DNA from 3 places in the Streptomyces sp. NPDC047315 genome. Region 3 is predicted to be linked to each of the others. Evidence: riboswitches for the same ligand, from Rfam matches in the RefSeq annotation. Region 3 holds a riboswitch; each other region holds the start of a gene.
What was found. A riboswitch is a leader RNA that binds a small molecule or an ion and turns the genes downstream of it on or off. The one in region 3 is predicted to bind thiamine pyrophosphate.

Region 1: another riboswitch for thiamine pyrophosphate. It lies ahead of thiC (phosphomethylpyrimidine synthase ThiC); the one in region 3 lies ahead of thiO (glycine oxidase ThiO).
Region 2: another riboswitch for thiamine pyrophosphate. It lies ahead of ABZ842_RS21625 (thiamine ABC transporter substrate-binding protein); the one in region 3 lies ahead of thiO (glycine oxidase ThiO).

What each region holds. Positions count from the first base shown of each region.
Region 1 covers NZ_JBEYTZ010000009.1:206,362-213,318, forward strand. The annotation lists gene ABZ842_RS13115 (hypothetical protein) at 1-43, shown strand, start outside; gene thiC (phosphomethylpyrimidine synthase ThiC) at 160-1,953, opposite strand; TPP riboswitch at 1,948-2,120, opposite strand; gene ABZ842_RS13125 (YibE/F family protein) at 2,192-3,580, shown strand; gene ABZ842_RS13130 (SsgA family sporulation/cell division regulator) at 3,597-4,034, opposite strand; gene ABZ842_RS13135 (helix-turn-helix domain-containing protein) at 4,273-5,052, opposite strand; gene ABZ842_RS13140 (DUF5326 family protein) at 5,316-5,534, opposite strand; gene ABZ842_RS13145 (cupin domain-containing protein) at 5,767-6,084, opposite strand; gene ABZ842_RS13150 (cystathionine gamma-lyase) at 6,277-6,957, shown strand, end outside.
Region 2 covers NZ_JBEYTZ010000018.1:85,688-92,644, forward strand. The annotation lists gene pyrH (UMP kinase) at 1-317, shown strand, start outside; gene frr (ribosome recycling factor) at 479-1,036, shown strand; gene ABZ842_RS21615 (phosphatidate cytidylyltransferase) at 1,036-2,346, shown strand; gene rlmN (23S rRNA (adenine(2503)-C(2))-methyltransferase RlmN) at 2,426-3,532, shown strand; TPP riboswitch at 3,657-3,767, shown strand; gene ABZ842_RS21625 (thiamine ABC transporter substrate-binding protein) at 3,848-4,951, shown strand; gene ABZ842_RS21630 (iron ABC transporter permease) at 5,017-6,669, shown strand; gene ABZ842_RS21635 (ABC transporter ATP-binding protein) at 6,669-6,957, shown strand, end outside.
Region 3 covers NZ_JBEYTZ010000027.1:53,401-60,357, forward strand. The annotation lists gene ABZ842_RS27990 (Rv2175c family DNA-binding protein) at 1-158, opposite strand, end outside; gene ABZ842_RS27995 (FAD-dependent oxidoreductase) at 282-1,550, opposite strand; gene ABZ842_RS28000 (hypothetical protein) at 1,943-2,281, opposite strand; TPP riboswitch at 2,393-2,505, shown strand; gene thiO (glycine oxidase ThiO) at 2,503-3,729, shown strand; gene thiS (sulfur carrier protein ThiS) at 3,726-3,941, shown strand; gene ABZ842_RS28015 (thiazole synthase) at 3,947-4,741, shown strand; gene pknB (Stk1 family PASTA domain-containing Ser/Thr kinase) at 4,887-6,881, shown strand; gene ABZ842_RS28025 (deoxyribonuclease IV) at 6,890-6,957, shown strand, end outside.

The DNA.
Region 1 (6,957 bases), on a different contig from region 3:
CACCAGCCCGGACTTCGGCGGCCCCGAGAACCGCCCGGACTGACCCGCCGGGACCGACCCGACCGAACTGACCGATCGCCCGAACTTGACCGCCCGGACTGACCTGTCCGGACTGTCGCGACTGTCCGGACAGGTCAGTCAGCCGGTCCATCACTCATGTCACTCGACCATCGGCAGGTACACCCTGTTGCCGCTCGCCGCGAACTCCTTGGACTTCTGGAGCATCCCCTCGGTGATCTCCTGCGCCGTCGCGTCGGGCGCCGCGTCACCGCCGAACTGCTCCGAGATGGACTGACTGATCTTCATCGAGCAGAACTTCGGCCCGCACATCGAGCAGAAGTGCGCCGTCTTCGCCGGCTCGGCCGGCAGCGTCTCGTCGTGGAACTCCCGCGCGGTGTCCGGGTCGAGCGCCAGGTTGAACTGGTCCTCCCAGCGGAACTCGAACCGCGCGTCGGAGAGCGCGTCGTCCCACTCCTGCGCCCCCGGGTGCCCCTTGGCCAGGTCCGCCGCGTGCGCCGCGATCTTGTACGTGATCACCCCGGTCTTCACGTCGTCCCGGTTGGGCAGCCCCAGGTGCTCCTTGGGCGTCACGTAACAGAGCATGGCCGTGCCCCACCAGGCGATCATCGCCGCACCGATGCCGGAGGTGATGTGGTCGTACGCCGGTGCCACGTCCGTGGTGAGCGGGCCGAGCGTGTAGAACGGCGCCTCCTCGCAGATCTCCTGCTGGAGGTCGATGTTCTCCTTGATCTTGTGCATGGGCACATGCCCGGGGCCCTCGATCATGGTCTGCACGTTCATCCGCTTGGCGATCTTGTTGAGCTCGCCGAGCGTCTCCAACTCGGCGAACTGCGCCGCGTCGTTGGCGTCCGCGATCGAGCCGGGCCGCAGCCCGTCGCCGAGGGAGTACGTCACGTCGTACGCGGCGAGGATCTCGCACAGCTCCTCGAAGTGCTCGTACAGGAACGACTCCTTGTGGTGCGCCAGGCACCAGGCGGCCATGATCGAGCCGCCGCGCGAGACGATGCCGGTCTTGCGCCGGGCGGTGAGCGGCACGTACCGCAGCAGCACGCCGGCGTGCACCGTCATGTAGTCGACGCCCTGTTCGGCCTGCTCGATCACGGTGTCCTTGTAGATCTCCCAGGTCAGCTCCTCCGCCCGGCCGTCGACCTTCTCCAGCGCCTGGTACAGCGGCACGGTGCCGATCGGTACGGGGGAGTTGCGCAGCACCCACTCGCGGGTGGTGTGGATGTTGCGGCCGGTGGACAGGTCCATGACCGTGTCGGCGCCCCAGCGGGTGGCCCAGGTCATCTTCTCCACCTCCTCCTCGATGGAGGAGGTCACGGCGGAGTTGCCGATGTTGGCGTTCACCTTCACCAGGAACCGCTTGCCGATGATCATCGGCTCGATCTCCGGGTGGTTGACGTTGGCCGGCAGCACGGCGCGGCCGGCCGCGATCTCCTCCCGTACGACCTCGGGGGAGACGTTCTCGCGCAGGGCGACGAACTCCATCTCGGGGGTGACCTCGCCGCGCCGGGCGTACGCGAGTTGGGTCACCGCCCGACCGTCCCGGCCGCGCCGGGGCTGGCGCGGCCGACCGGGGAAGACCGCGTCCAGATTGCGCAGCCCGCCGCGGGGCGAGGTGTGCTTGATCCCGTCGTCCTCCGGGCGCACGGGGCGTCCCGCGTACTCCTCGGTGTCGCCGCGGGCGACGATCCAGCTCTCGCGCAGCGGTGCCAGCCCGCGGCGCACGTCGGTCTCGACGGTGGGGTCGGTGTACGGGCCGGAGGTGTCGTACAGCGTCACGTCCCGGCCGTTGGTGAGGTGCACCTGACGGACCGGCACCCGCAGGTCGGGGCGGGAGCCCTCGATGTGCGCCTTGTGCCAGCCCGGTGTGCGGGCGCCGTCGACAGCGGGTTCGACGGCAGGCGTGCGTGCGTCCTGAACGGTCATGGAAGACCTACTCCCTACGCCGGCATTACCCGGTAACAGGTTCGGCGGTCGACGCAGCGGTGTCCGAGACGGGTTGCGTGCCGGCGCGCTCTCGCGCCGGTCGGCAGTGCGTCTACGGAGGTCAGCGCCCTCTCAGCCCGGTGCTCCGAGCTCCCGCGTGTGCAAAGGTGGCACCACGCTAGCGTCATTTCTGGCGTGCTGACCAGGGGGCCCCTGCCGTTCTTGCGATGATCGGTCGGTGACTTCACCACCGCCCGGCCCCCAGCAGGGCCCTGCTCCCCAGCCCGCGCACGACCAAGGCCATGGCCACGGCCACGGTCATGGAGATGGACACGGCCACGGACACGGGCACAGCCACTCGCACGGGCCGGCCGCTCCCGTCTCCCGGCATCTGCGCCGGGTCATCGCCGCGGTGCTGATTCCCTTCGCCACGGCCGTCGTCGTGGGGCTGGCCGTCCTGTGGCCCGGCTCCGCCCCCGGCCACGAGCGCACCGGCGTGGGCTTCGACCGGCAGACCGAACAGGCCACGGTGACCCGGATCGAGCGGATCGACTGCAAGTCCGTGAACTCCGCCCAGGTGCCGCCGACCGGGGACGCCGGCACGCCCCAGGGCCGCGAGGCGATCGCCGCGCAGGACGGCGAGTGCAAGAAGGCCACCATCGAGATCGACTCCGGACAGCACAAGGGCCGGGTGTTCGCGGAGGTCGTCCAGCCGGACGCGGTGCGGCAGTTGGAGAAGGGCCAGGAGGTCGTGGTGGCGTACGCCCCGGACGCGCCGCCGGACCTCCAGTACGCCGTCGTCGACGTGAACCGGAAGGTCCCGCTGGCGGTGGTGGCCGGGATCTTCGCCCTCGCCGTGGTGCTGGTGGGGCGGATGCGCGGGGTGATGGCGCTGATTGCGCTGGTCATCTCGTTCGCCGTACTGACGCTGTTCATCCTGCCGGCGATCCTGGCAGGGTCCAATCCGCTGGTCGTCGCGGTGGTCGGGGCGAGCGCCATCATGCTGATCGCGCTCTACATGTGTCACGGGCTGACGGCGCGCACCTCGGTCGCGGTCCTCGGGACGCTGATCTCGCTGCTGCTGATCGGGCTGCTCGGTTCGGTCTTCATCGAGTGGGCGGTGCTGTCGGGCAACACCGACGACAACACCGGGCTGATCCACGGGCTGTACCCGGAGATCGACATGAGCGGTCTGCTGCTCGCCGGCGTCATCATCGGCTCGCTCGGCGTGCTCGACGACGTGACGGTGACCCAGACCTCGGCCGTGTGGGAGCTGCGGCAGGCGGATCCGGGCATGGGGCCGCGGGCGCTGTACCGCGCGGCCATCCGGATCGGCCGCGACCACATCGCGTCCGTGGTGAACACGCTGGTGCTCGCCTACGCGGGTGCCGCGCTGCCGCTGCTGCTGCTCTTCACCATCGCGCAGAGCCCGGTGGCGACGGTCGCCAACAGCGAGTTGGTGGCGGAGGAGATCGTACGGACCCTCGTGGGGTCGATCGGTCTGGTCGCTTCGGTCCCGGTGACCACCGCGCTCGCGGCGCTGGTCGTCTCCGCCGACCGTCCGCAGACGGGTGCGGCGATCCCCGCGAGCCGTGGTTCGGGCCGGGGCCGGCGCCGCAAGAAGTAGCCGGCGCGGGCTCCGTTCAGCCGGCGTTCTCGCCGGTGAGGATGGACCTGAGCACCTGTTCCAGCTCGGTGTCGAAGTCGCCGAAGGCCCGCTCCTGTCCGAGCGGGACCAGGCGGTCGGTGCGGTCGAGGAAGGCGACCACGGGGGCCGCGCTGACCTGGAAGTACGCACAGTCGCCGCCGACCTGGAGCCGGATGCCCAGGTCGGCGAGGTCTCCGGGGCCCATCGGCGCGATGTGCACGTCGCCGTCCCCGCTCGGGCCGACGATCCCGTCGAGCAGCAGATCGCGGCTGAAGGCCCAGGTCACCGGGGCGTCGCCGGGCAGGTGGAAGGTCATCCGCACGGCGTACGGGTCCTCGATCCCGTAGCGCAGCTCCACCGGGATCCGGAACGAGAGCTCCTCGGAGACAAGGAAGTTCATCAGGACCTCGGCCTGGACCGACTCGTCGCGCATCGTGTACCCCGCAATGAAGGAGGCCCGGATCGGGCCTGGTTGGCAGCCTTCTGGATGAAGTCAGCAGAAAACGGGTCAGGAAGGATACCCCTGAACCTCTTCCCACAATCGTGCTGTATGCGACCAGAGGACTACAAGGAGTGATTTTTCAGATACTGATAGATCAGGTGAATCGGTTGGCTGAGAGCTGGTGAGCAGATGGAGTGCAGATGGAGAAGGAGCAGGTCGGGAGGGTGGCTCAGATGCTGATGGAGAAGGCGAGGGAGCTCAGCAAGCGGCCTATACCCGTCCTCAGTTGCTCGATCGCCGGGAGCAATCGTTCCTCCTGATCGAGCGGGAGGGATATCGCCATCGCCGCGGCACCGGAGCCCGCCGTGATGGGGATGGCGGCGCAGACCGTGCCGACCGCGTACTCCTGTCGCTCGACCACGGGGTCCGTGCGCCCCGTCGCCGCGAACCGGTCCAGCAGGGTGCGCCGGTCCGGTACGGAGTGGGGCGTCAGGGGCCGCACCGGATACCGGTCGAGGTGGTCGTGGAGGGCCGCTTCGCCGAGCTGGCCGAGCAGGCACTGACCGAGGGCGTGTGCGTGCCCGGTCGCGCGGAAGTCGGCCCACTCGCGGACGGCGGGGGTCTGCGGTGCGTCGGCGATGCCGGCGATGTCGATCTCGCCCTCGCGGTAGACCGCGAAGTAGACGGGCACGCCGATGGCGTCCCGCCAGTGCTCCAACGACTCCTCCAGCTTGCTGCGACGATTCTGCACCGTCGCCCCGCCGACCGGGCTCAGCCGCTCAAGGGCGTCCCCGAGCAGGAACACCCCCTTCTCCCGGCGCAGATACCCCTCGTGCGCCAGGGTGCGCAGCAGGTGGTACGCGGTGGGGAGGGGGAGGCGCGCCTGCCGGGCCAACACCTTCGCCGGCGCGCCCCCCGGGTGCCGGGAGGCCGCCTCCAGCAGCCTGAGCGCCCGCTGCACGGATGTGATCAGGGTGGGGGGAGCGCCTTCGCTCGCCGCCGTGGCCACGAATCACCCCCAGAATGTCCTGACGTGGTGACGGGCGACTCGCCCGTCCGCGGGGGCCGTCCCCGTGGATCCGCCGTGCCGGGCCGCCCGGTTCCCACGTCTCCCCTGACGGGGGAGCGCTCACGGGCGCACGACAGGGCGCACTAGGGGTGGTGAAACCGGATGCCCAGCGGCGGACTGCCACTGTAATGGCCATTCAACCAATGAGACCCTGCGTTGGCCCGGGGTTCCCTCGCCTGGGTTAAAGCTGTACCGCGCAGTGGTTACCAGTCCCCGCGGGAGTTCGATGATCCCTTGAACTTCCGTACGACGAAGACGAGTCCGCCGACGAGGGCGACGAACGCCAACATCTTGAAGAGCAGGCCGATCACGAAGCCGACGACGCTCGCTATCAGACCGCCGAAGACCGCGAGCGCGACCAGCGGGACCGCGACCCACTTCACCCACCACGGCAAACCGGTCAAGATCTCCCGTACCGCCATCGTCGTCCCTGCCTCTCCTACTCGTCCCGCTCGGGTGTTCGTCCCGCTCGGGCGTTCATTGCACTCGGGTTCGTCCCACTCGGGTTCGTCCCACTCGGGTGTTCATCCCGCGCGGGTGTTCGTCCCGCTGGGGGTTGCCGCCTTCGATGCTAGGCGGGCCGGGTGCGTCGCGGGCGGTCCGTGGCCCTTGATCTCCCCTGACCCGTCCCTTAGGGCATCCCGGAGGGGCGTCTCAGCTCTCAGGCGGAGAGAAGACGACCAGGACCCGTAGGTCCTCGGTGATGTGGTGGAACTTGTGTGCCACTCCGGCCGGAACGTAGATCACACTGCCGCGCGCCACCGCGGTGGTCTCCATGCCGACGGTGATCGAGGCGCGACCGCTCACCACGAAGTACACCTCGTCCTGGCGGTGGGGCTGCTGGGGGTCGACGGTGCCCGCGTCGAGCGCGTACAACCCGACCGACATGTTCCGCTCCCGCAGGAACTGGAGGTACGCACCGTCGTTCGCGGCGCGTTCCGCTTCCAGTTCGTCCAGCCGGAATGCCTTCATCGTGCTCCGCCCTGCTGTCGTGTCCGATCACGTCAGCCACGATCAGACACAGGAAGGGATGCGCCGTCAAGACGGGCCCCGACGGACCCGGAGGCGACCCCCGTGGTCCCGGTCGGCGGCGCCGTCCCGCAGGATGGCGGAAGAGCGCACGGGCGCGGAGCGGTGAGAGGAGCGTGACGGGCCGTGGGAGCCATGGACACAGGCATCGGCGACGGTACGAGGGCCGTACGGGCGGGGCTGCCCAAGCCGGTGAAGTACGAGCCGCCCCTTCCGGGCCCCGTCTTCGCCGCCCACTACCACCTGCCGGGCGAGCCGACCGGGCCGTACACCTACGGCCGCGACACCAACCCGACCTGGACCCATCTGGAACAGGCCATCGGGGAGCTGGAGGCGCCGGGCGAAGCCGTGGAGACCGTGGTCTTCTCCTCCGGGATGGCGGCGATCTCCGCCGTCCTCTTCTCCCGGCTGCGCGCCGGGGACACCGTGGTGCTGCCCAGCGACGGCTACCAGGCGCTGCCCCTGGTGCGCGAGCAGTTGGAGGCGTACGGGATCGAGGTCAGGACCGCGCGGACCGGCGGCGACGCCCAGCTCACGGCGCTGGAGGGGGCCCGGCTGCTGTGGATCGAGACCCCGTCCAACCCCGAGCTGGACGTGTGCGACGTACGCCGGCTGGTGGCCGCCGCACACGCGACGGGCGCGCTGGTCGCCGTGGACAACACCCTGGCGACGCCGCTCGCCCAGCGGCCCCTGGCCCTGGGCGCCGACTTCTCCGTGGCCAGCGACACCAAGGGCATGACCGGCCACGGCGATCTGCTGCTCGGCCATGTGACCTGCCGGGACGCGGAGCTGGCGGCCGGCGTGCGGCACTGGCGC
Region 2 (6,957 bases), on a different contig from region 3:
TCTCCACCGACACCACCGCGGCCCAGCGCGCACTGGAGATCGACGCCGAGGCCCTGTTGATGGGCAAGAACGGCGTGGACGGGGTGTACGACTCCGACCCCAGGACCAACCCGGCCGCAGTGAAGTACGACGCGCTCGAGTACGGCGAGGTCATCGCCAAGGACCTCAAGGTCGCCGACGCCACGGCCATCACCCTCTGCCGTGACAACGCCCTGCCGATCCTCGTCTTCGAGCTGTTGGCCGAGGGCAATATCGCGCGGGCCGTACGGGGTGAGAAGATCGGCACGCTCGTGAGCGACAAGGGCACCCGGTCCTGAACCGGGGGGTGTCCCGGGCGTCCGGTGAAACGGATGCCCGAGGATGTCCGGGGATAGACAAAGCCCTGCCGGTCGGACACCGTGCAGGGAAGACGCGACACAGGTTCCGCCCGACCGGGCAGTTGTCAGCCGGGCCTACTCAAGACACGCAGGAGCAAGTGGTGATCGAAGAGACCCTCCTCGAAGCAGAGGAGAAAATGGAGAAGGCTGTCCTGGTCGCCAAGGATGACTTCGCCGCGATCCGCACCGGGCGTGCGCACCCGGCGATGTTCAACAAGATCGTGGCCGACTACTACGGTGCGCTGACCCCGATCAACCAGCTGGCCTCGTTCTCGGTGCCCGAGCCGCGCATGGCCGTGGTCACGCCGTTCGACAAGTCCGCGCTGCGCAACATCGAGCAGGCGATCCGCGACTCCGACCTCGGGGTCAACCCGAGCAACGACGGCAACATCATCCGTGTGGTCTTCCCGGAGCTGACCGAGGAGCGCCGCCGGGAGTACATCAAGGTCGCCAAGGGCAAGACTGAGGACGCCAAGATCTCGATCCGCGCCGTGCGCCGCAAGGCCAAGGAGACCATCGACAAGTTCGTCAAGGACGGCGAGGTCGGCGAGGACGAGGGACGCCGCGCCGAGAAGGAGCTCGACGACACCACCGCCAAGTACGTGGCGCAGGTCGACGAGCTGCTCAAGCACAAGGAAGCCGAGCTGCTCGAAGTCTGATGAACGACGCTTCCTGGGGGGCCCCGCAGAGGGCCAACTACGTCGGAGGGTGGCGTCCGCACGACCAGGGCCCTGCCTCGGCGGGTCCCGCCTACGATGGGCATGAGGCACAGCAGACTCGGCCCATGCCCATCGTGCCGGACTTCCCCGACGCAGGTAGAGACGCAGGCGGTCCCGGCGACCGCGACCACAGGGACGACAGCGATCGGGAGCCCCCCCGACTGAGCGGTCCGCTGTTCCGTGACGAGGTTCCGCGGGAGCCGGCGCCCGGCGCCGGTGGACCGCCTCCGGCACCGGAGTCGTCGCACAGACGCCGTTCGGGCGGCCCTTCCGGTCCGAAGGACCCGAAGGGGCGGGACGGACGCGCGGGGCACGGGGGGTCTTCGGCTGCGGGCTCGACGGAGCCGGCCGCGCACTCCGCCGAGCACCAGCAGCCCTCCGGCCGGTCGGCGGCGCGTCAAGCTGCCCGGCAAACGGCGGAGAGCGGTGGGAAGAAGCGCGCCGGCCGCGACCTGCGGGCGGCCATAGGGGTCGGCGTCGGCCTCGGTGCGGTGATCATCGCTTCGCTCTTCTTCGTCAAGGCCGTCTTCGTCGGCGTGGTCGTGATCGCGGTCGTGGTCGGCCTGTGGGAGCTCACCTCACGGCTGGCGGAGCGCAAGGAGATCAAGGCCCCGCTGGTGCCGCTCGCCGTCGGCGGTGCGGCGATGGTGGTGGCCGGGTACGTGCGCGGCGCGGAGGGCGCCTGGGTCGCCACGGCGCTCACGGCCCTCGCCGTGCTGGTGTGGCGGATGACGGAACCGCCCGAGGGGTATCTGAAGGACGTCACGGCGGGGGTCTTCGCCGTGTTCTACGTGCCCTTCCTGGCGACCTTCGTCACCATGATGCTCACGGCCGACGACGGCGCCTGGCGCGTGCTCACGTTCCTGCTGCTCACGGTGGTCAGCGACACCGGCGCGTACGCGGTCGGCTGGCGCTTCGGCAAGCGCAAGCTCGCTCCGCGGATCAGCCCGGGGAAGACCCGCGAGGGGCTGTTCGGGGCGGTGGGCTTCGCCATGGTGGCGGGCGCGCTGTGCATGCAGTTCATGATCGACGACGGCACCTGGTGGCAGGGCCTGCTGCTGGGTCTCGCGGTGGCGGTCAGCGCGACGCTGGGAGACCTCGGCGAGTCGATGATCAAGCGTGACCTCGGCATCAAGGACATGGGCACGCTGCTGCCGGGACACGGCGGCATCATGGACCGGCTGGACTCGCTGTTGCCGACCGCGCCGGTGGTGTGGTTGTTGTTCGTGGTGTTCGTAGGAAGCGGCTGACCTGCGGCTTCACGGTGAAGGGCTTGCTATCCACAGGATGGCGAGCCCTTCGTCGTATCTCTGCGACACTGGATGGACCATGCCCAAGCCCGGAGAACTCACATTCATCGCGCCCCGCGGAGCCAAGAAGCCCCCGAGGCACCTCGCCGACCTCTCGCCCGCCGAGCGGAAGGACGCCGTCGCCGCGATCGGCGAGAAGCCCTTCCGCGCCAAGCAGCTCTCGCAGCACTACTTCGCCCGGTACGCGCACGACCCGGCGCAGTGGACGGACATCCCCGCCGCCGCGCGGGAGAAGCTGGCCTCGGAGCTGCTGCCCGATCTGATGTCGGTGGTGCGGCACATCTCCTGCGACGAGGACACCACCCGCAAGACCCTGTGGCGGCTGCACGACGGCACGCTCGTGGAGTCCGTGCTGATGCGCTATCCCGACCGGGTGACGATGTGCATCTCGTCCCAGGCCGGCTGCGGGATGAACTGCCCGTTCTGCGCCACCGGCCAGGCCGGGCTCGACCGCAACCTGTCGACCGCGGAGATCGTGCACCAGATCGTGGACGGGATGCGGGCGCTGCGCGACGGCGAGGTGCCCGGCGGCCCCGCCCGGCTGTCGAACATCGTCTTCATGGGCATGGGCGAGCCGCTGGCGAACTACAAGCGGGTGGTGGGCGCGATCCGTCGGCTCACCGACCCCGAGCCCGACGGCCTCGGACTGTCCCAGCGCGGGATCACGGTCTCCACCGTCGGTCTGGTGCCGGCCATGCTGCGCTTTGCGGACGAGGGCTTCAAGTGCCGGCTCGCGGTGTCGCTGCACGCCCCGGACGACGAGCTGCGCGACACCCTCGTCCCGGTGAACACCCGCTGGAAGGTCCGCGAGGTCCTGGACGCCGCCTGGGAGTACGCGGAGAAGTCGGGCCGGCGCGTCTCCATCGAGTACGCGCTGATCCGCGACATCAATGACCACGCCTGGCGCGGTGACCTGCTGGGTCGGCTACTCAAGGGCCGGCGCGTCCATGTGAACCTGATTCCGCTGAACCCGACGCCGGGGTCGAAGTGGACCGCGTCGCGGCCGGAGGACGAGCGGGCGTTCGTGGCGGCGATCGCGGCGCACGGGGTCCCGGTCACGGTGCGGGACACCCGGGGGCAGGAGATCGACGGCGCGTGCGGACAGCTCGCCGCGTCCGAGCGCTGACGGCGGAGCAGTACGCGGGCGGGCCGCGGGTCGCGGTGGGGCCGGGTGGACGGGGGATGGGGGATGGGCACCCACCCCTGCCGCCCACCGCTGCTGACCTTGTAGTCTGACCCGTACATCTACATAAATCCGACAGGGGAGCGCCACAGCGCTGAGAGTGCGGTACCCATCAGACCGCAGACCCTCTGAACCTCGCCCAGGTCATTCTGGGTAGGAAGTTCGGTCACCACTCAAGCTGTTGCGCCCTGCCCGGGTCCTCGACGACACCGGGCCGGGCCGCGTCTCTTCCTGGCCACCCCCAGGAGGAATCGATCCGTGAGCAGTATCAGGAAGAAGACGGCCGCCGCGCTGGCCGCGGCGCTCGGCGTGAGCGTGCTCGCCGCCTGCGGCGGGGAGTCCTCCGGTGACTCCGGCGCCAAGGACGGCGACGGCAAGGGCTCGAAGACGGTCACGCTGGTGAGCCACGACTCGTTCGCCGCCTCCGAAGCCGTGCTCAAGGAGTTCACCCGGCAGACCGGCTACACCGTCAAGGTGCTCAAGAGCGGGGACACCGCCGTCGCGCTCAACAAGGAGATCCTGACGAAGGGTTCCCCGCAGGGCGACGTGTTCTTCGGCGTCGACAACACCCTGCTGTCCCGCGCACTCGACAACGGCATCTTCACCCCCCACCAGGCCAAGGGCCTCGACCAGGTACCGGCGGCGGTGCAGCTCGACAAGGGCGAGCACCGGGTCACCCCGATCGACACCGGCGACATCTGTGTCAACTACGACAAGAAGTACTTCGCCGACAAGAAGCTCGCGCCGCCGCAGACCTTCGAGGACCTGGCCAAGCCCGAGTACAAGAACCTGCTCGTCGTGGAGAACGCGGCCACGTCGTCCCCGGGCCTCGGCTTCGTCCTCGGCACCGTCGCGCACTTCGGCGAGGACGGCTGGCAGGACTACTGGAAGCAGCTCAAGGGCAACGGCGTCAAGGTCGTCGACGGCTGGGAGCAGGCGTACAACGAGGAGTTCTCCGGGTCCGCCGGTGGCAAGAAGGCCAAGGCCGACCGGCCGTTGGTGGTCTCGTACGCCTCCAGCCCGCCCGTCGAGGTGCTGTTCGCCGAGCCGCAGCCGGCGGAGGCGCCCACCGGCGTCGCCACCGGAACCTGCTTCCGGCAGGTCGAGTTCGCCGGGCTGCTCAAGGGCGCGAAGAACGAGGCCGGCGGAAAGGCGCTGCTGGACTTCATGGTCTCCAAGACGTTCCAGGAGGACATGCCGCTGAACATGTTCGTCAATCCGGTGGTCAGCGGGGCGAAGCTGCCCGAGCTGTTCACCCGGCACGGCGCGGTGGTCGAGAAGCCGGCGACGCTGGCGCCCGACACCATCTCCAAGAACCGTGAGCAGTGGGTTCAGACGTGGTCCTCGCTCGTGGTGAAGTAGCCGGGCCCGCGGCGGGGCGCCGCGGCCGGGCACCCCGCACGGGGAACGCGACACGGCTCGCCCTGATGGCGCTGCCCGTCGCGTTCTTCGGCGTCTTCTTCGCGTACCCCGTGGCCGCGATCGTCGGCCGCGGGCTGCGGGACGGCGGGAGTTGGCAGTTCGGGCGCATCGGCGAGGTGCTGGGCCGCCCGGACGTCCTCGACGTCCTGTGGTTCACCACCTGGCAGGCGCTCGCCTCGACCGCGCTCACCCTGCTCGTCGCGTTGCCGGGGGCGTACGTCACGGCCCGCTACGACTTCCCGGGCAAGGGGCTGCTGCGGGCCGCGGTGACCGTGCCGTTCGTGTTGCCGACCGTCGTCGTCGGCACCGCCTTCCTGGCGCTGCTGGGCCGCGGCGGACTGCTCGACGAGGCGTGGGGGATCCGGCTCGACACCACCGTGTGGGCGATCCTGCTCGCCCACGTCTTCTTCAACTACGCCGTGGTGGTGCGGACCGTGGGCGGGCTGTGGGCGCAGCTCGACCCGCGCCAGGAGGAAGCGGCGCGGGTCCTGGGCGCGGGCCGCTTCGCCGCCTGGCGCACGATCACGCTTCCGGCGCTCGCGCCGTCCCTGGCCGCCGCGGCGCTGATGGTCTTCCTCTTCACCTTCACCTCCTTCGGCGTCGTCCAGATCCTGGGCGGCCCCGGCTTCGCCACCCTGGAAGTGGAGATCTACCGGCAGACCGCGCAGCTGCTGGACCTGCGGACGGCCGCCGTCCTGACCCTGGTGCAGTTCGCCGCGGTCGGCGCTGTGCTGGGCGTCCACGCGTGGACGGTGCGGCGCCGGGAGAGCGCACTGACGCTGGTGGACCCTGCCTCCACCGCGCGCCGGCCGCGCGGGGTGCGCCAGTGGGCGCTGCTCGGCGGGGTGCTGACCACGGTCGCCCTGCTGGTGCTGGTGCCGCTGGGCGTGCTGGTGGAGCGGTCCCTGTCCACCCCCGACGGCTACGGCTTCGACTACTACCGGGCGCTCGGGTCGCTCGACGCGAGCGGGGGCGCCTTCCTCGTACCACCGGTGCACGCCGTGGCGAACTCGCTGAAGTACGCGCTGGCCGCGACCGCGATCGCGGTCGTCGTGGGCGGACTCGCGGCGGCGGCGCTGGCGCGGCGGCCCGGGCCCGAGGGGCGGGAGCGCGGGGCGGGGCGGCTGATCCGCGGCTTCGACGCGCTGCTGATGCTGCCGCTCGGGGTCTCGGCGGTGACGGTGGGCTTCGGCTTCCTGATCACCCTCGACGAGCCGCCGCTGGACCTGCGGGCCTCGTGGATCCTGGTGCCGCTGGCGCAGGCGCTGGTCGGCGTGCCCTTCGTGGTGCGCACGATGCTGCCGGTGCTGCGGGCGGTCGACGGGCGGCTGCGGGAGGCGGCGGCTGTCCTCGGGGCCTCGCCGCTGCGGGTGTGGCGGGAGGTGGACCTGCCGTTGGTGCGGCGGGCGCTGCTGATCGCCGCGGGCTTCGCGTTCGCGGTGTCGCTCGGGGAGTTCGGCGCGACCGTGTTCATCGCCAGGCCCGACAACCCGACCCTGCCGGTCGCCGTCGCCAGACTCCTGGGGCGGCCCGGCGAGCTCAACTACGGGCAGGCGATGGCCCTGAGCACGATCCTGATGGTGGTGTGCGCGGGCGCGCTGCTGTTGCTTGAGCGGATCCGCCTGCGCACGACCAACGGCTCGACCGGGGAGTTCTGATGCTGGTACTCGACGACGTGACCGTACGCTTCGGGGCGCGGGCGGCGCTCGACGGCGTGGACCTGAGCGTCGCCGACCACGAGGTGGTCTGCGTGCTGGGGCCCAGCGGCAGCGGGAAGTCCACCCTGCTGCGGGTGGTCGCTGGGTTGCAGCGGGCGGACGGCGGCCGGGTGTTGCTCGCCGACGCGGACCAGGCGGGCGTACCGGTGCACCGGCGCGGCGTGGGGCTGATGTTCCAGGACCACCAGCTCTTCCCCCAGCACGACGTGGGCGGGAACGTCTCCTTCG
Region 3 (6,957 bases):
TGGAGCACGCGCCTCTCCCCGCGGCGCACGGCGATCAGCTGGCCCTCCTTCACCAGCTGGCGCACGCGCGTCACCTCGACGTCCAACCTTTCCGCGATGTCGGGCAGGGTGAGCCAGTCGGGGACGAGGGCATCGATCTTTGCGTCAATCTCGGTCACGGGACAAGCCTGCCATCTGGGACCGACAGTGGGTAGCGGGAGCCCCCCGGTCGACTGCCGCCATCCGAGCGCTCCTCGGTGCGGACCGCCTGGTCAGCGGTGCGGCGCCGGGCTCAGTGGGCCCTAGCTGGACGCGGCCTTCAGGGGGATCGCGGGGTCCGAGGCGCGTTGTGGATCCAGCCGTCCGCCGGCCTGTACGACGCGGCGGCCCTGGGCGAGGTCGCGCGGCCGGCCGACGGCGAGCAGCGCGACGAGCACGCCGTCGCGCAGCCACAGCACCGACCAGGCGGGGTCGGCGGGGCTGCCGCGCCACACGAGCGCGTCGGCGTCGGCGTGGTCTCCCGCGTACTGCACGAACCGGCCGAACTGCTCGGACCAGAAGTACGGCACGGGGTCGTAGACCTCCGGCGGCTCGGCCGCTGCCGCCGTGGCGCCGACCGGTCCGGCGCCGGCGGCCAACTCGGCGATGACGTTGGCTGCGACGGTCCGCGGCCCCTGGAGGGCGTTGTCCCAGTGGTGCACCAGCAGGCGCCGGGCGTAGCGGGCGGAGGGGAAGGAGGCGCAGTCCCCCACGGCGTACACGCCACTCAGCGAGGTGCGCAGATGTGCGTCGGCGGTGACGGCGCCGTTCGGGTCGGTGGCGATCCCGGAGCCGGCGAGCCAGCCGGTGGCCGGGCGGGCGCCGATGCCGACGACCACGGCGCCGGCGGGGATGCGCCGCCCGTCGGCCAGGACGACGGTCCCGGGCTCGACCGCGGCCACCCGGGCGCCGGTGACCAGGTCGACGCCGGCGTCGGCGTACCACTGGGCCATGGGGGCGGTGACCTCGGCGGGCAGGGCTTCGGCGAGCGGGCGGTCGGCGGCCTCGACGACGGTGACCGCGCAGCCGGCCTCCCGGGCGGCGGTGGCGAACTCGGCGCCGATCCAGCCGGCGCCCACCACGACGACGTCGTGCTGCCGGTCGAGGACGGGCTTGAGCCGCTCGGCGTCGTCGAGGGTGCGCAGCAGGTGGACGCCGGGGACGGCCGCCGCGCCGGGCAGGGTGACGGGCTCGGCGCCGCTGGCGATGACCAGGACGTCGTACGGGACGGGCCCGGCTTCGGTGTCCAGCTCGCGCACGGCGTGGCGCAGCCCGGTCACCTCGCAGCCGAGTCTCAGTTCGACGGCGAGGGCTTCGAAGTCGACGTCGAAGGCGGAGTCCTCGGCCTTGCCCAGCAGGACGGCCTTGGAGAGCGGAGGGCGGTCGTAGGGCTGGTGGGGTTCGGCGCCGATGAGGGTGACGGGGTCGGTGAAGCCGCCTTCCCGCAGGGCGACGGCGGTCTGCACACCGGCCATGCCCGCGCCGACGATGACCACGCCTCGCGTCTGCTGCTGTGTCTGCTGCTCGCTCACCCGATCAACCTTACGCATCTGACGCACCGTCAGACCAGCGGGGTGCCGCTGCCGCCCCGACGCCGGACCTAGTGCCTGTTAGACCAGAGGGCGCCCTCGCGCGCTGTCGTGGGTCACGCCCCTCTGTGCCTCAGGGACGTGGTCGCCGTAGCTCTGCGGGAGCGTTGCTCTCCACCGGCCCGTGGTGGGCTTGTCGCGCAGTTCCGCCCCTGTGCCCTGCGGGCACGGGGGCACCCCCAGCGCCCCTCTTTCGCTGCCCCCGTCACTCGCCTGCGGGCTGCGAACAGGGGATCAAGGGCGCTGGGGCCCACACCCTCCGGGCCGATGGGGAGGAGCTGCGTGAACAGCCCTCCACCGGGCCCCAGACGCCATCGCGGGACGCCGTCACGGCGCTACCGCAGCTGCTCCACCACGCTCGTGCCGCTGCCCTCCTGGGACTCCCACTCCCAACTCTCCTCCAGCCGAACGCGCCCGTCGGGGAGTTCCACCACGGTGGAGACGCAGTGGCCCGACGAGGTGCTGCCGTCCGTCCGCAACTGGACGTAGCGGAAGTCCAGCCGGTCGCCTTCGCGGGTGCCCACCAGATGGCCGCGGACCACGTCCCCGCCTTCGTAGTCGGCCCAGATCCGGCCGTCCTGCTCGTGGTACTCAAACCGGGTGCGCACCCCCACCTGACCCGGCGCCTGATCGGCGACGGGCGACAGCACGAGTCCGTCGAGCGAGCCTGCCACGGTGAACCGTCCTTTCGCGCTCCTGCACCCCAGACCGCCCCCGAGGACGGCGTCCCACCGGCTCCGACCGGTCTTACGGCACGTCACGGGCTGGGGTTAGGGTGGCCACCGTAAAGCACCCGCGGGAGCCCGGACGCACCGGGCTGAGAGGGAGGCTGGGCGGCCTCCGACCGTACGAACCTGATCCGGGTCATGCCGGCGAAGGGAGGAGCTGAAGACCCATGCCGCACGCTCCCGTGCCACCGGGCAACCCTGCACCCCCGCGGACGGCCGCACCGCCACCGTCCGCACCGCCCCCCGCCGCAGACGTGCTCGTCGTCGGCGGCGGCATCATCGGGCTCGTCACGGCCTGGCGCACCGCACAACGCGGCCTGAGCGTCACCGTGGTGGACCCAACGCCCGGCGGCGGCGCCGCACAGGTCGCGGCCGGCATGCTCGCAGCCGTCACCGAACTCCACTACGGGGAAGAGGCCCTGCTCGCCCTCAATCTGGAGTCCGCGCGCCGCTACCCCGACTTCGCGGCCGAACTCGACCAGGCCAGCGGCTCGGACATCGGCTACCGCGCCTGCGGCACGCTCGCCGTCGCACTCGACGCCGACGACCGCGCCCATCTGCGGGAGCTGCACGCGCTCCAGCAGCGCTCCGGGCTGGAGTCCGAGTGGCTGACCGGCCGTGAGTGCCGCCGGCTGGAGCCGATGCTGGCGCCGGGCGTACGCGGCGGGCTACGGGTCGACGGGGACCACCAGGTCGATCCACGGCGGCTCGCGTCCGCGCTGGTCACCGCCTGCGAACGGGCGCACGTCACCTTCCGCCGGGACCGGGCGGCCCGGCTGCTGGTGGCCCACGACCGGGCCCTGGGCGTCGCCCTGGCGGACGGCACCCGGCTGACCGCCGACCAGACCGTGCTCGCGGCGGGCAGCCTCAGCGGCCGGCTCGACGGGCTGCCCCCGTCCGTACGCCCACCGGTGCGGCCCGTGAAAGGGCAGGTCATCCGCCTGCAGGTGCCCGCGCCCTATGCGCCCTTCCTGTCCCGGACCGTGCGCGCGGTCGTCCGCGGCAGCCACGTCTATCTCGTGCCCCGCGAGAGCGGGGAGCTCGTCATCGGAGCGACCAGCGAGGAGCTGGGCTGGGACACCACCGTCACCGCCGGCGGGGTCTACGAACTGCTGCGGGACGCCCATGAGCTCGTCCCCGGCATCACGGAGCTCCCGCTCACCGAGACCCGCGCCGGACTGCGCCCCGGCTCTCCCGACAACGCCCCGCTGCTCGGCCCGACCGAGCTGCCGGGCCTGCTGCTGGCCACCGGCCACTACCGCAACGGCGTCCTCCTCACGCCGCTGACCGGCGATGTGCTCGCCGCGGCCCTGACCGACGGCGCCCTCCCCGAAGAAGCCCATCCCTTCACCCCCGCTCGCTTCACTCCCGTCCCTCAGGAGCAGCCCGTATGAACAGCTTTCCCCTGGTTGTCTCCGTCAACGGCGAACGGCGTGAACTCGCCACGCCCACCACGCTCGCCGCTCTGGTCGCCGAGCTGACCGCGGCCCCCGCGGGCGTCGCCGCCGCCGTCAACGAGACCGTCGTCCCGCGCAGCGCCTGGCCCGGCACGGTCCTGGACGACGGCGACCGCGTCGAAGTCCTCACCGCCGTGCAGGGCGGGTGACCGCGATGGCCGACGACCTGCTGACCATCGGCGGCACGACCTTCACCTCCCGGCTGATCATGGGCACGGGCGGCGCGCCCAGCCTGGACGTCCTCGAACGCTCCCTCGTCGCCAGCGGCACACAGCTCACCACCGTCGCGATGCGCCGCGTCAACCCCACCGTGCAGGGCTCGGTACTCTCCGTGCTGAACCGCCTCGGAATCCGGGTCCTGCCGAACACCGCGGGCTGCTTCACCGCCGGCGAAGCGGTGCTGACCGCCCGACTGGCCCGCGAGGCCCTGGGCACCGACTGGGTGAAGCTGGAGGTCGTCGCCGACGAGCGGACCCTGCTGCCCGACCCGGTCGAGCTGCTGGACGCCGCGGAGATCCTGGTCGACGACGGGTTCACGGTCCTGCCGTACACCAACGACGACCCGGTGCTCGCACGCCGCCTGGAGGACGTCGGCTGCGCCGCGGTCATGCCCCTGGGCTCGCCCATCGGCTCCGGCCTCGGCATCCGCAATCCGCACAACTTCCGGCTGATCGTCGAGCAGGCGGGCGTGCCGGTGGTGCTGGACGCGGGGGCGGGCACGGCGTCGGACGCCGCGTTCGCGATGGAGCTGGGGTGCGACGCCGTGATGCTCGCCTCCGCCGTCACCCGGGCGCAGGAGCCGGCACGGATGGCCGAGGCGATGCGGTACGGGGTGGAGGCCGGCCGGCTGGCCTATAGGGCCGGTCGCATCCCCCGCCGCCACTTCGCCGAGGCGTCGTCGCCCACCGTCGGCGTGGCCGCGCTTGACCCGGAACGCCCCGCCTTCTAGCTCGGAGGGCCGGGGTCCCACCCGGCCCTCCGTCCAGTCCCCGCCGGTCACAACTCGGCTCCGGAGTCGCCGCAGGGTTGCTGCAAGGCGAGGGCCCCGGGTGCGGTCGGGCGGGAGTGTCGGCGCCGGCTCGTAGAATCGTTGCGTGGACACGACCCTCCAGGACCCGCTCGTCGGGCAGCTGCTCGACGGCCGCTACCGCGTCGACGCGCGCATCGCCGTCGGCGGGATGGCCACGGTCTACCGGGCCGTGGACACCCGGCTGGACCGGGAGCTCGCCCTCAAGGTGATGCATCCGGCGCTGGCCACGGACGCGACGTTCGTGGAGCGCTTCATCCGGGAGGCCAAGTCCGTCGCCCGCCTCTCCCACCCCAACGTCGTCGGGGTCTTCGACCAGGGCGCGGAGGGGGCGTACGTCTATCTGGCCATGGAGTACGTGGCCGGCTGCACCCTGCGGGACGTGCTGCGCGAGCGCGGGGCGCTGCAGCCCAGGGCCGCGCTCGACATCCTGGAGCCGGTCCTCGCGGCGCTCGGCGCGGCGCACCGGGCCGGCTTCGTCCACCGCGACATCAAGCCGGAGAACGTCCTCATAGGCGACGACGGCCGCGTCAAGGTGGCCGACTTCGGTCTCGTACGGGCCGTGGGATCGGTCACGAACACCACCGGCAGCCTGCTGGGCACGGTCTCCTACCTCGCGCCCGAGCAGATCGAGGACGGCACGGCCGACACGCGCACGGACGTGTACGCGTGCGGCGTGGTGCTCTACGAGATGCTGACGGGCGCCAAGCCGCGCTCCGGCGGCACCCCCGCCCAGGTCCTCTACCAGCACCTGAACGAAGACGTGCCGCCCCCGTCGGCGACGGTCCCGGGGCTGGCCGTGGAGCTGGACGAGCTGGTCGCCACCGCGACCGCCCGCAATCCCGAGGTCCGCCCGCACGACGCGGTGGCGCTCCTCGCCCTCACGCGCACCGCGCGGGCGGCGCTCGACGAAGAACAGCTCGACCTGGTGCCGCCGACGGCGCTCGCGGGCCCGGACTCCGCCGACCAGACCACCGGCAAGCGCAAGGGCAAGGCCGCGAGGACCGGAGCCGTCGCCCGGCGCAGCGGCTCGGAGGAGCGTACGGACGTACTGCCCCGGCCGCCCCGAATACTGCCCCCCGAGGTCGGCCGCGTCGAGCACACGGCCCGGCTGGCGACGCCCCAGGGGCCGCCGCCCGACGGCCCGCCGCGCCGTTCCTTCCGCCCGGGGCTGCCGCGCCGCGGGGTGGTCACGATCCTGGTGGCCGTACTCGCCGCCTTCGCCATCGGCGCCGGCGTCTGGTACATCAACTCCGGCCAGTTCACCCGCGTGCCCGCCGTCATCGGCAAGACCGAGGCCGACGCCCGCAAGCGGATCGAGGGCGCCGGTCTGGACGTGAAGGGCGTACGGCGCGACTTCAGCGAGACCGTCGAGCGGGGCACGGTCATCGGCTCGGACCCGGGGACGAACGAACGGATCCGGGGCAACGGCTCCGTGACGCTCGTCGTCTCCCGCGGCCCGGAGGTCGTCCGGGTCCCCGCCGTGGCGGGTGACCCGCTGGCCACCGCCGAGGACAAGCTCCGCAAGGCGGGGCTGGCGCCCGGCGTGGTCACCGGGGAGTTCAGCGCGGAGGTCCCCCGGGGCTCCGTGATCCGTACGGATCCGGCCGCGGGCACCGGTCGCAGCCCCGACTCCGCGGTGGCGCTCTTCGTCAGCAAGGGCGCGCCCATCGAGGTGCCGGACGTGACGGGCCAGTCCGTCGACGAGGCCACCGCCGAGCTGGAGGGCGCAGGCTTCAAGGTCGCCATCGCCCCCGAGCAGGTGAACGCCCCGCAGGAGGCGGGCACCGTGGCCCGGCAGTCCGCCGCCGAAGGCGCCAGGCTGGCCGCCGGGGACACGATCACGCTCACGGTCTCCAAGGGGCCGCGCATGGTCGTGGTGCCGGACGTCGGCGGCCGTTCCGAGGCCGAGGCGAAGAAGGCCCTGGAAGCCGCGGGCTTCGAGGTCAAGGTCGAGAAGAGCTTCCCCTTCCTCGGGGACAAGGTCGGCGGCCAGTCGCCGTCGGCGAACGAGCGCGCCCCCGAAGGCAGCTCGGTCACCATCACGATCAAGGGACTGTAGGCAGACGCATGCGCAACCCCGTCGGCGGCCACGTACCGGTGGCGGGCGGCCTCGCCACGACCGGACTGAGCTACGC